One region of the Solibacillus sp. FSL R7-0682 genome, then DNA from elsewhere that is predicted to be linked to it. Evidence: a T-box and tRNA genes for the amino acid it is inferred to sense, from the RefSeq annotation. Region 1 holds a T-box; the other holds one or more tRNA genes.
What was found. The T-box of region 1 lies ahead of argS (arginine--tRNA ligase). A T-box ahead of a tRNA ligase gene usually reads a tRNA of that ligase, here a tRNA-Arg.

Region 1 (4,424 bases):
TGTTCAGAAATCCCTGTAATTACTTTAACAATTTTACCTATTTCATGAGACTTTTCTCCGAGGATTGTAATTGCACCAAATGTTGTATTAATTGTTTGATTAAATTGCTCCATTTTAACCATCGAATCTTTTATCTTTTCGTTACCATCCTGTGTCAATTCTAATGTAGTATTTGATTGTTCGGAAATCTGATTCGACCTTATCGATAGCTCTTCGATAGCCTCTGTCATATCTTCGATTGAAGTTGAACTCTCTTCCGTAGCTACTAATTGTTTTTTTAATCCGTTACCTACCTCATCGATTGCAGCTCGTACAATATCGGCCTTCTCAGCTGCGTATTCCCCGTGTTCGGTAAGGTTTCTACCTTTTTCATTAACATTTTTGGCAAACATATAGAAATTCTCTCGTACTTGATTTGCTGATATTTCCTTTTCTCCATTTGCTACCTCATTATTTATTTGAGCGTGGCGTTTAACAGAAAAATATCGGTAAGCAAAATACACAGATGTACATAATAAAACGACAATAATTCCTAGCATGACTACTTCCATGAAAAAATCTCCTATTCTACTAACTTTTTAATAATAAATTTTTTAAAACTCTCTTATAATGATATATGTTCCATCTGCTACTTCCTCTGGAATAATGTTTAATCTACTATTATCCTTATATTTATGAACAATATAGTTTCCTTCTAGATCCACATATTTCTTCAAACCATGATATTTTTCCATTACGCGGATTGATTTAGGGTTTGTTGCTTCTGCTAAAACAGCTTTTAAGCCTTGCTCAGATGCTCTCGTTATTAGTTTGTTTCCTAATTCAACAATAACTTCGTGACGTTCCTGTTCAGCAGTTACACCTAATAAAAATAAATGTAATAACTCCCCATCTTCTATATCTTTTCCGTATCGTTTTTTATAATCTTCAATAAAACGTTGATCTACATCTTCTAATGCATGTAAAATCACATTCATATCATAAAAAGATCCTTCAAAAACATCTTCTCCAATAATTTCAGGTGCATTTGTATCACCCGCAAGTACACCAACAACATTTTGATGATGATCTAGCGCAACTGCGCAATATCCTTGTTCCACAGTAGATTCTAAGTAATCCTTTGTGAAATGATAGAAATCTTCATATTCTAAATGTAAGCATCCAACCATTGGCTCTTGAATTAATCTTCCAGCAACCTCAATACCTACGAATGAGCGTGCTAAACAATCAGCTGCCTTATATACTAAATCTGTTTGGTCTTTTGTAATAATTTCATATGTATATAACTTCTGTGCTGTCTGCATATAATTTCTCCATTTCTCTATTAGACTAACGTGTACTTTCAATGAAAGTACCGACAAATTCAATTCGTTCTAAAACATTTCTTATTTGAACTTGGGCAATTTTAGATGAAGGCTTAATTATAAGTAAATTTTTAAAGCCTAATGAAGAATAAAATTTCATTGTTTCTTCAAGCTGAGGTACAACCTTAGCTGGAACTGGCGTTTGGTAAGTAGCATCAATAACAAAAGTATAATTTTGTCTCGAAACTTTATTAATTGTTTCTTGCAAGTCTACTAAATATTGCTCTGCATCATTCTCTTTTATTAATCCATGCACCTGTACGCGTAATTCTTTCTTTGTTTCATCAATTTCCATTTTATATTTCTTCTTATCTACAACTATCATCTCAAATCTCCTTCTCTATAATTTGACTCCTACATTCATCGTGTTTATGCAAAAGAAAAAGCTACTCCAATTAAAAAAGAATAGCCCAACAAACACGTTTATGTTGGCAACCCGACTATCATGACCCAATGGATTTTAGACTCGTAGCTTTGCGTCCCTACCTTTCGATAAGTTTGCCTTTTTCACTTTTTAAAAATAATACCAATTTCACTTATTTATATTACCATAATATTATAAATGACCTGTATATTTTTTTCTACACTAGTACTTTTCTCTAATGAATATTTGATGCATTCGATGATTTTTTGGTAATACCTAGAAGGAAGTTAACATGAACGTGTAAATTTATTATTCACGAGAAAAGAAGTTAATACGTAAAATTTAATATGTAAATTATTACCTATAACCTTAAATAGTAGTGTTATTAACTTTTTTGACTGTTCCTAATTAGTCCCTTCATTTATTTATTGTTATATAATGGAATTAATTTAATATTTAGGATTAAAGGATGAAGTGGGATAAGAGATTGGCCAAATTAGGGAATTAGTTACAGAATAATATTTACAAAATTTGTATATGTTGTAGCCAATGCCTACCCAGGGATGATAGCCAATACATCTCAGGAAAAGAGATTAAAGGAATGTTATCTCAACAATATTTGGATAACATTGACAACAATTAGGCTATCCAGTAATATTGTGTGAATACTTAAATTCTTAGAAAAAGAGAGTAGTTTATCGAAAAAGTTCAGCGAATTAGGGTTGGTGTGAGCCTAATCAATTTGAGGTAAGTGAAACGCACTTTGGAGAAGCATTCTGAATAAAGAAGGAATTGCCGGGGAGTCACCTCGTTAACAATTGAAAGGGGTCACTTACTATTTGTGGCAACTAGAGTGGTACCACGGGAATTATAGCTCTCGTCTCTATTATTTAGAGACGGGGGCTTATTTTTTTTAAGGAGAGATGCAAAATGAATAAATATTTAGCCCAGAAAATTGCGGAAGAGACAAACTATTTATTTCAGGCAGAAGCCATTGAAAAAATGTTAGAAAAACCAAAACATGATGAGCTCGGTGATATTGCTTTCCCATGTTTTCAATTAGCAAAATTTTTACGTAAAGCCCCTCCTATTATTGCTGCAGAGCTTGCTGAACAGCTTATAAATCCAGCATTTGAAAAAATCAACGTTGTAGGGGGATATATCAATTTCTTTTTAAATAAATCACAGGTTATGAACGAGATTATTCCTGTTATTCTAAAACAGCAACAAAATTATGGGCAAAAAGAACAATCATTTGAAAATGTTGTGATTGATTTTTCTTCCCCTAATATCGCCAAGCCATTTTCAATGGGACATTTACGCTCAACGGTAATTGGGAATGCACTAGCAAATATTTCCGAAAAGAACGGTTATGATGCAGTTCGAGTTAATCATCTAGGCGATTGGGGAACACAATTTGGGAAACTTATTGTTGCCTATCGTCTGTGGGGAGAAAAAGGAGCAATAGAAAAGGCTCCGATTAAGGAATTACTGAAGCTTTACGGAAAATTTCATGAGGAAGCCGAAAATAATGATGCCTTAAATAATGATGCACGTGCAGCCTTTAAAGCCTTAGAAAATGGTGATTTGGAAGAGAATTCTCTATGGAAATGGTTTAAAGACGCTTCTTTAGATGAATTCCAGTCTATTTATGAACTCCTGAATATCCATTTTGACACGTTTGAAGGTGAAGCATTTTATAACGATAAAATGGCCGACATCATTACACAGCTAAAGGAAAAGGAATTACTAAAACTATCCGATGGTGCCAATGTAGTAGAGCTTGATAATATGCCCCCTTGTTTAATTACAAAGCAAGATGGTGCTTCTTTATATGCAACCCGTGATTTAGCAGCTGCTTTTTATCGTCAAAAAACTTATAGTCCAAAAAAGGTACTTTATGTCGTAGGAAATGAACAATCTTTACACTTTCAACAGCTATTCCATGTATTAAAGAAAATGGATGCAAATTGGGCAGAGCATTTATCACATGTTGGTTTCGGTATGATTCTCAAGGATGGCAAAAAAATGTCTACTAGAAAAGGCCATGTCATTTTATTAAAGGATGTATTAGAAGAAGCAATAAACACTGCAAAGGGTAATATTACTGAAAAAAATCCTACCCTTCTAAATAAGGATGATGTCGCAAAAAAAGTTGGTGTAGGTGCTGTCATCTTTAATGATTTAAAAAATTATCGTTCGAATGATATCGAATTTTCGCTTGAGCAAATGTTACATTTTAAAGGCGAAACAGGTCCATACGTACAATACACGTTTGCACGAATATGCTCAATGCTAGAAAAAGCATCGTTGCAATATCATGATGACGTTATAAAAATAACACTTACCGATAACGCCTGGCCGACTGTTGTACTATTAGCAAACTATCCTAACATTATTTCAGAAGCATTTGAACAAATGGATCCATCTCTTATCGCAAAATTTGCCTTACAGTTGGCCAAGGCATTCAATAAATTTTATGCAACAACCAAAATATTAGCGCCGGATGACTCTATAAATAGTCGATTGGCATTGTGTAAGTCGACAAGCATCGTTTTACAAGATTGTTTAAACCTTTTAGGAATCGAAGCCCCTGAAAAAATGTAAGTCCCCGTACTATAGAAACGCACTTCAATTATTAGTACAGACTACAATTGAAGTGCGTTTGCTAATTATATTTGAATTGATACATTTTT
Region 2 (4,424 bases), 170 kb from region 1:
TGAACAGCAAACGTTAATGTTTCATTCCCCAAGGGAATGATTCCGAAAAATCCTTAGAAAGGAGGTGATCCAGCCGCACCTTCCGATACGGCTACCTTGTTACGACTTCACCCCAATCATCTATCCCACCTTCGGCGGCTGGCTCCAAAAGGTTACCTCACCGACTTCGGGTGTTACAAACTCTCGTGGTGTGACGGGCGGTGTGTACAAGGCCCGGGAACGTATTCACCGCGGCATGCTGATCCGCGATTACTAGCGATTCCGGCTTCATGTAGGCGAGTTGCAGCCTACAATCCGAACTGAGAACGGTTTTATCGGATTAGCTCCCCCTCGCGGGTTGGCAACCGTTTGTACCGTCCATTGTAGCACGTGTGTAGCCCAGGTCATAAGGGGCATGATGATTTGACGTCATCCCCACCTTCCTCCGGTTTATCACCGGCAGTCTCCTTAGAGTGCCCAACTGAATGATGGCAACTAAGAATAAGGGTTGCGCTCGTTGCGGGACTTAACCCAACATCTCACGACACGAGCTGACGACAACCATGCACCACCTGTCACCGTTGCCCCCGAAGGGGAAACTATGTCTCCATAGTGGTCACCGGGATGTCAAGACCTGGTAAGGTTCTTCGCGTTGCTTCGAATTAAACCACATGCTCCACCGCTTGTGCGGGCCCCCGTCAATTCCTTTGAGTTTCAGTCTTGCGACCGTACTCCCCAGGCGGAGTGCTTAATGCGTTAGCTGCAGCACTGAGGGGCGGAAACCCCCCAACACTTAGCACTCATCGTTTACGGCGTGGACTACCAGGGTATCTAATCCTGTTTGCTCCCCACGCTTTCGCGCCTCAGTGTCAGTTACAGACCAGAAAGTCGCCTTCGCCACTGGTGTTCCTCCAAATCTCTACGCATTTCACCGCTACACTTGGAATTCCACTTTCCTCTTCTGCACTCAAGTTCCCCAGTTTCCAATGACCCTCCACGGTTGAGCCGTGGGCTTTCACATCAGACTTAAGGAACCACCTGCGCGCGCTTTACGCCCAATAATTCCGGACAACGCTTGCCACCTACGTATTACCGCGGCTGCTGGCACGTAGTTAGCCGTGGCTTTCTAACAAGGTACCGTCAAGGTAGCGCCAGTTACTACGCTACTTGTTCTTCCCTTGCAACAGAGTTTTACGAACCGAAATCCTTCTTCACTCACGCGGCGTTGCTCCATCAGGCTTTCGCCCATTGTGGAAGATTCCCTACTGCTGCCTCCCGTAGGAGTCTGGGCCGTGTCTCAGTCCCAGTGTGGCCGATCACCCTCTCAGGTCGGCTACGCATCGTTGCCTTGGTGAGCCGTTACCTCACCAACTAGCTAATGCGCCGCGGGTCCATCTTATAGTGACAGCCGAAACCGTCTTTCAACTAACTGACATGTGTCAAAAAGTATTATTCGGTATTAGCTCCGGTTTCCCGAAGTTATCCCAATCTATAAGGCAGGTTACCCACGTGTTACTCACCCGTCCGCCGCTAACATCATTGGAGCAAGCTCCAAATCAATTCGCTCGACTTGCATGTATTAGGCACGCCGCCAGCGTTCGTCCTGAGCCAGGATCAAACTCTCCATAAAAGTAGTTTGAAAGCTCATTTGCTTTGCTAGCGATTCAACAATTAAGTTGAAATCATTTTTGCTTCATTTAAGAAGCTTGTTATCATTAACGTTGCTTGTTCAGTTTTCAAGGTTCATGTTGTTGTCGTGTTAGCGACTCTTAAAATATTACTACGTTAAGTCCGTTATGTCAACAACTTTTTTAAAATATTTTTTTGGAGCGGGTGATGAGAATCGAACTCACGACATCAGCTTGGAAGGCTGAGGTTTTACCATTAAACTACACCCGCATTATACTATTTTTAAATTGTGGCGCGCCCGACAGGAGTCGAACCCATAACCTTCTGATCCGTAGTCAGACGCTCTATCCAATTGAGCTACGGGCGCAAGGTATGTTACTTGGTGCGGCCGAGAGGACTTGAACCTCCACGGGGTTGCCCCCACTAGGCCCTCAACCTAGCGCGTCTGCCATTCCGCCACGACCGCTTCATCCGACTTTTCTCATTATACACCTTTGAGAAGAATTGTCAATATGAAACTGGTGAGCCATGAAGGACTCGAACCTTCGACCCTCTGATTAAAAGTCAGATGCTCTACCAACTGAGCTAATGGCTCGAAAATGGCTGGGGTACTAGGATTCGAACCTAGGCATGACGGAATCAAAATCCGTTGCCTTACCGCTTGGCTATACCCCAAAAATGGCGGTCCCGACCGGGATCGAACCGGCGATCTCCTGCGTGACAGGCAGGCATGTTAACCGCTACACCACGGGACCAAAGTAAACATTATTTTATTAAAAGGATTAAGTGGTGACCCGTACGGGATTCGAACCCGTGTTACCGCCGTGAAAGGGCGGTGTCTTAACCACTTGACCAACGGGCCAATGGCTCCGAAGGTAGGACTCGAACCTACGACCAACCGGTTAACAGCCGGTTGCTCTACCACTGAGCTACTTCGGAATAACATTCATTTCATCGTCAACATCTTGTCGACTTTTATTATTATAGCCACCTAATATAGGTTCGTCAACACTTTTTTATAACTTTTTTATAAAAAGTAGGATTTCCATCAAAATAATACAATGTTGCACTATTGTCCAAGTACTATTTATACTTTTCCATTATGTTTAAACGTAATTTTACCTCCACAGATACTACAGCAGTATTTTTTTTCATCCATCCGTCTTTTTCTCCTATATTCTTGCCCACAATCGATACATTGATAAACATAAATTATTTTTTTTATTTCATTTTTGATCGGTTGATCGATTCGCGCACAAAATCTAGGAGCGCCGACTTGTTTCAATAACTTTCTAAAATCAGCATCACGGTGTTTATACCCCATCCCTAATAAGTGTAGATGATAATGACAAAGCTCATGCAAAATAATGCCGCGCAATTCTTCAATACCAAAATGTTCATACAATGTTTTATTTAATTGTATATCGTGATTGTTTAGCATATAACGACCACCAGTTGTTTTTAAACGATTGTTAAAATATGCTTTATGTTGAAATGGTCGATTAAAATATTGCATTGAGAGTTCTTCTACTAATTTTTGCACTTGCTCATCTGTCATATTCATCCCACCTTTACTTAAAAACTTTCTAGTTATGTAAAAAACACATGGGCTAAGCCATGTGCTTTTTATTATAGAGGAAACCTATTTTCTTTACACGCTTTCTTGTTGCGAAGGGGGTAACATAGTTAAAGAAATACGACCTTTATTTACTTCCACCTTTTCCACCCATACTGTTACAATATCCCCTAAAGAAATCACATCAAGCGGATGCTTTACGCGACCTTTTTGTAATTTTGAAATATGCACAAGACCATCTTGCTTTACACCTATATCAACAAAGGCACCGAAGTCAACTACGTTTCGTACAGTTCCCTGCAACTCCATCCCGACTTGTAAATCTTCCATTTGTAATACATCTGTTTTTAGGAGAGGCTGTGGAAACGCATCTCGCGGGTCCCGTGAAGGCTTCATTAATGTTTCTACGATATCCTTTAATGTTACTTCTCCAACCTCTAGACTTTTACTTAAGTCTGACAAACTTAATTGGCTAATCGCCTGTTCAGCTTTTACTGTACCTACGTCTTTTTTCGTAACATGAGCAAATTCTAAAATTGCTTCTGCTAGCTTATAGCTTTCTGGGTGAATCCCTGTTGCATCTAATGGATTTTTCGCTTCGGGAATACGTAAAAATCCAATTGACTGTTCATATGTTTTTGCACCTAAGCGAGGAATTTTCTTTAATTGTGAACGTGAAGTAAATTGACCATTTTCACTACGCATTGCAACGATATTATCTGCTACAGTTTTTGATAACCCAGAAACATATTGTAATAATGACGCGGATGCTGTATTCACATTTACACCAACTTGGTTAACTGCTGTTTCAACAATGAATGTCAAAGATTCTGCTAGTTGTTTCTGTGATACATCATGTTGATATTGCCCTACACCAACTGCTTTTGGTTCTATCTTCACTAATTCCGATAGCGGGTCTTGTAATCGACGTGCAATAGAAACCGCACTTCGTTGTTCAACTTGTAAATCCGGAAATTCCGAACGAGCTGTTTCTGATGCAGAATATACAGATGCGCCTGCTTCATTCACAATAACATATGCGATTTGTTGATCAACTTCCTTTAAAAGCTCGGCGATAAACTGTTCTGTCTCACGAGAAGCTGTACCATTTCCAATCGCAATAATACTAATTGGATATTTTTTCAACAATCCTTTTACTGTTGCTTTTGCCTTTGATGTGTCTGATGTTGTATGCGGATAAATGACACCAACTTCAAGCATTTTCCCTAGCTCATCAACT

Region 2: it has a tRNA-Arg gene. The T-box ahead of argS (arginine--tRNA ligase) is inferred to sense a tRNA for this amino acid. The anticodon was not compared.

The regions. Positions count from the first base shown of each region.
Region 1 is NZ_JBBOUI010000001.1:483,751-488,174, reverse strand. It holds gene MKZ17_RS02465 (methyl-accepting chemotaxis protein) at 1-551, opposite strand, end outside; gene MKZ17_RS02460 (hypothetical protein) at 594-1,304, opposite strand; gene MKZ17_RS02455 (hypothetical protein) at 1,330-1,689, opposite strand; cyclic di-GMP riboswitch class I at 1,792-1,877, opposite strand; T-box leader at 2,398-2,616, shown strand; gene argS (arginine--tRNA ligase) at 2,659-4,335, shown strand; gene MKZ17_RS02445 (GNAT family N-acetyltransferase) at 4,424-4,424, opposite strand, start outside.
Region 2 is NZ_JBBOUI010000001.1:313,208-317,631, reverse strand. It holds rRNA gene MKZ17_RS01660 (16S ribosomal RNA) at 58-1,609, opposite strand; tRNA gene MKZ17_RS01655 (tRNA-Gly) at 1,805-1,878, opposite strand; tRNA gene MKZ17_RS01650 (tRNA-Arg) at 1,899-1,975, opposite strand; tRNA gene MKZ17_RS01645 (tRNA-Leu) at 1,989-2,074, opposite strand; tRNA gene MKZ17_RS01640 (tRNA-Lys) at 2,128-2,203, opposite strand; tRNA gene MKZ17_RS01635 (tRNA-Gln) at 2,209-2,283, opposite strand; tRNA gene MKZ17_RS01630 (tRNA-Asp) at 2,288-2,363, opposite strand; tRNA gene MKZ17_RS01625 (tRNA-Glu) at 2,396-2,470, opposite strand; tRNA gene MKZ17_RS01620 (tRNA-Asn) at 2,473-2,547, opposite strand; gene MKZ17_RS01615 (SprT family protein) at 2,696-3,166, opposite strand; gene MKZ17_RS01610 (Tex family protein) at 3,260-4,424, opposite strand, start outside.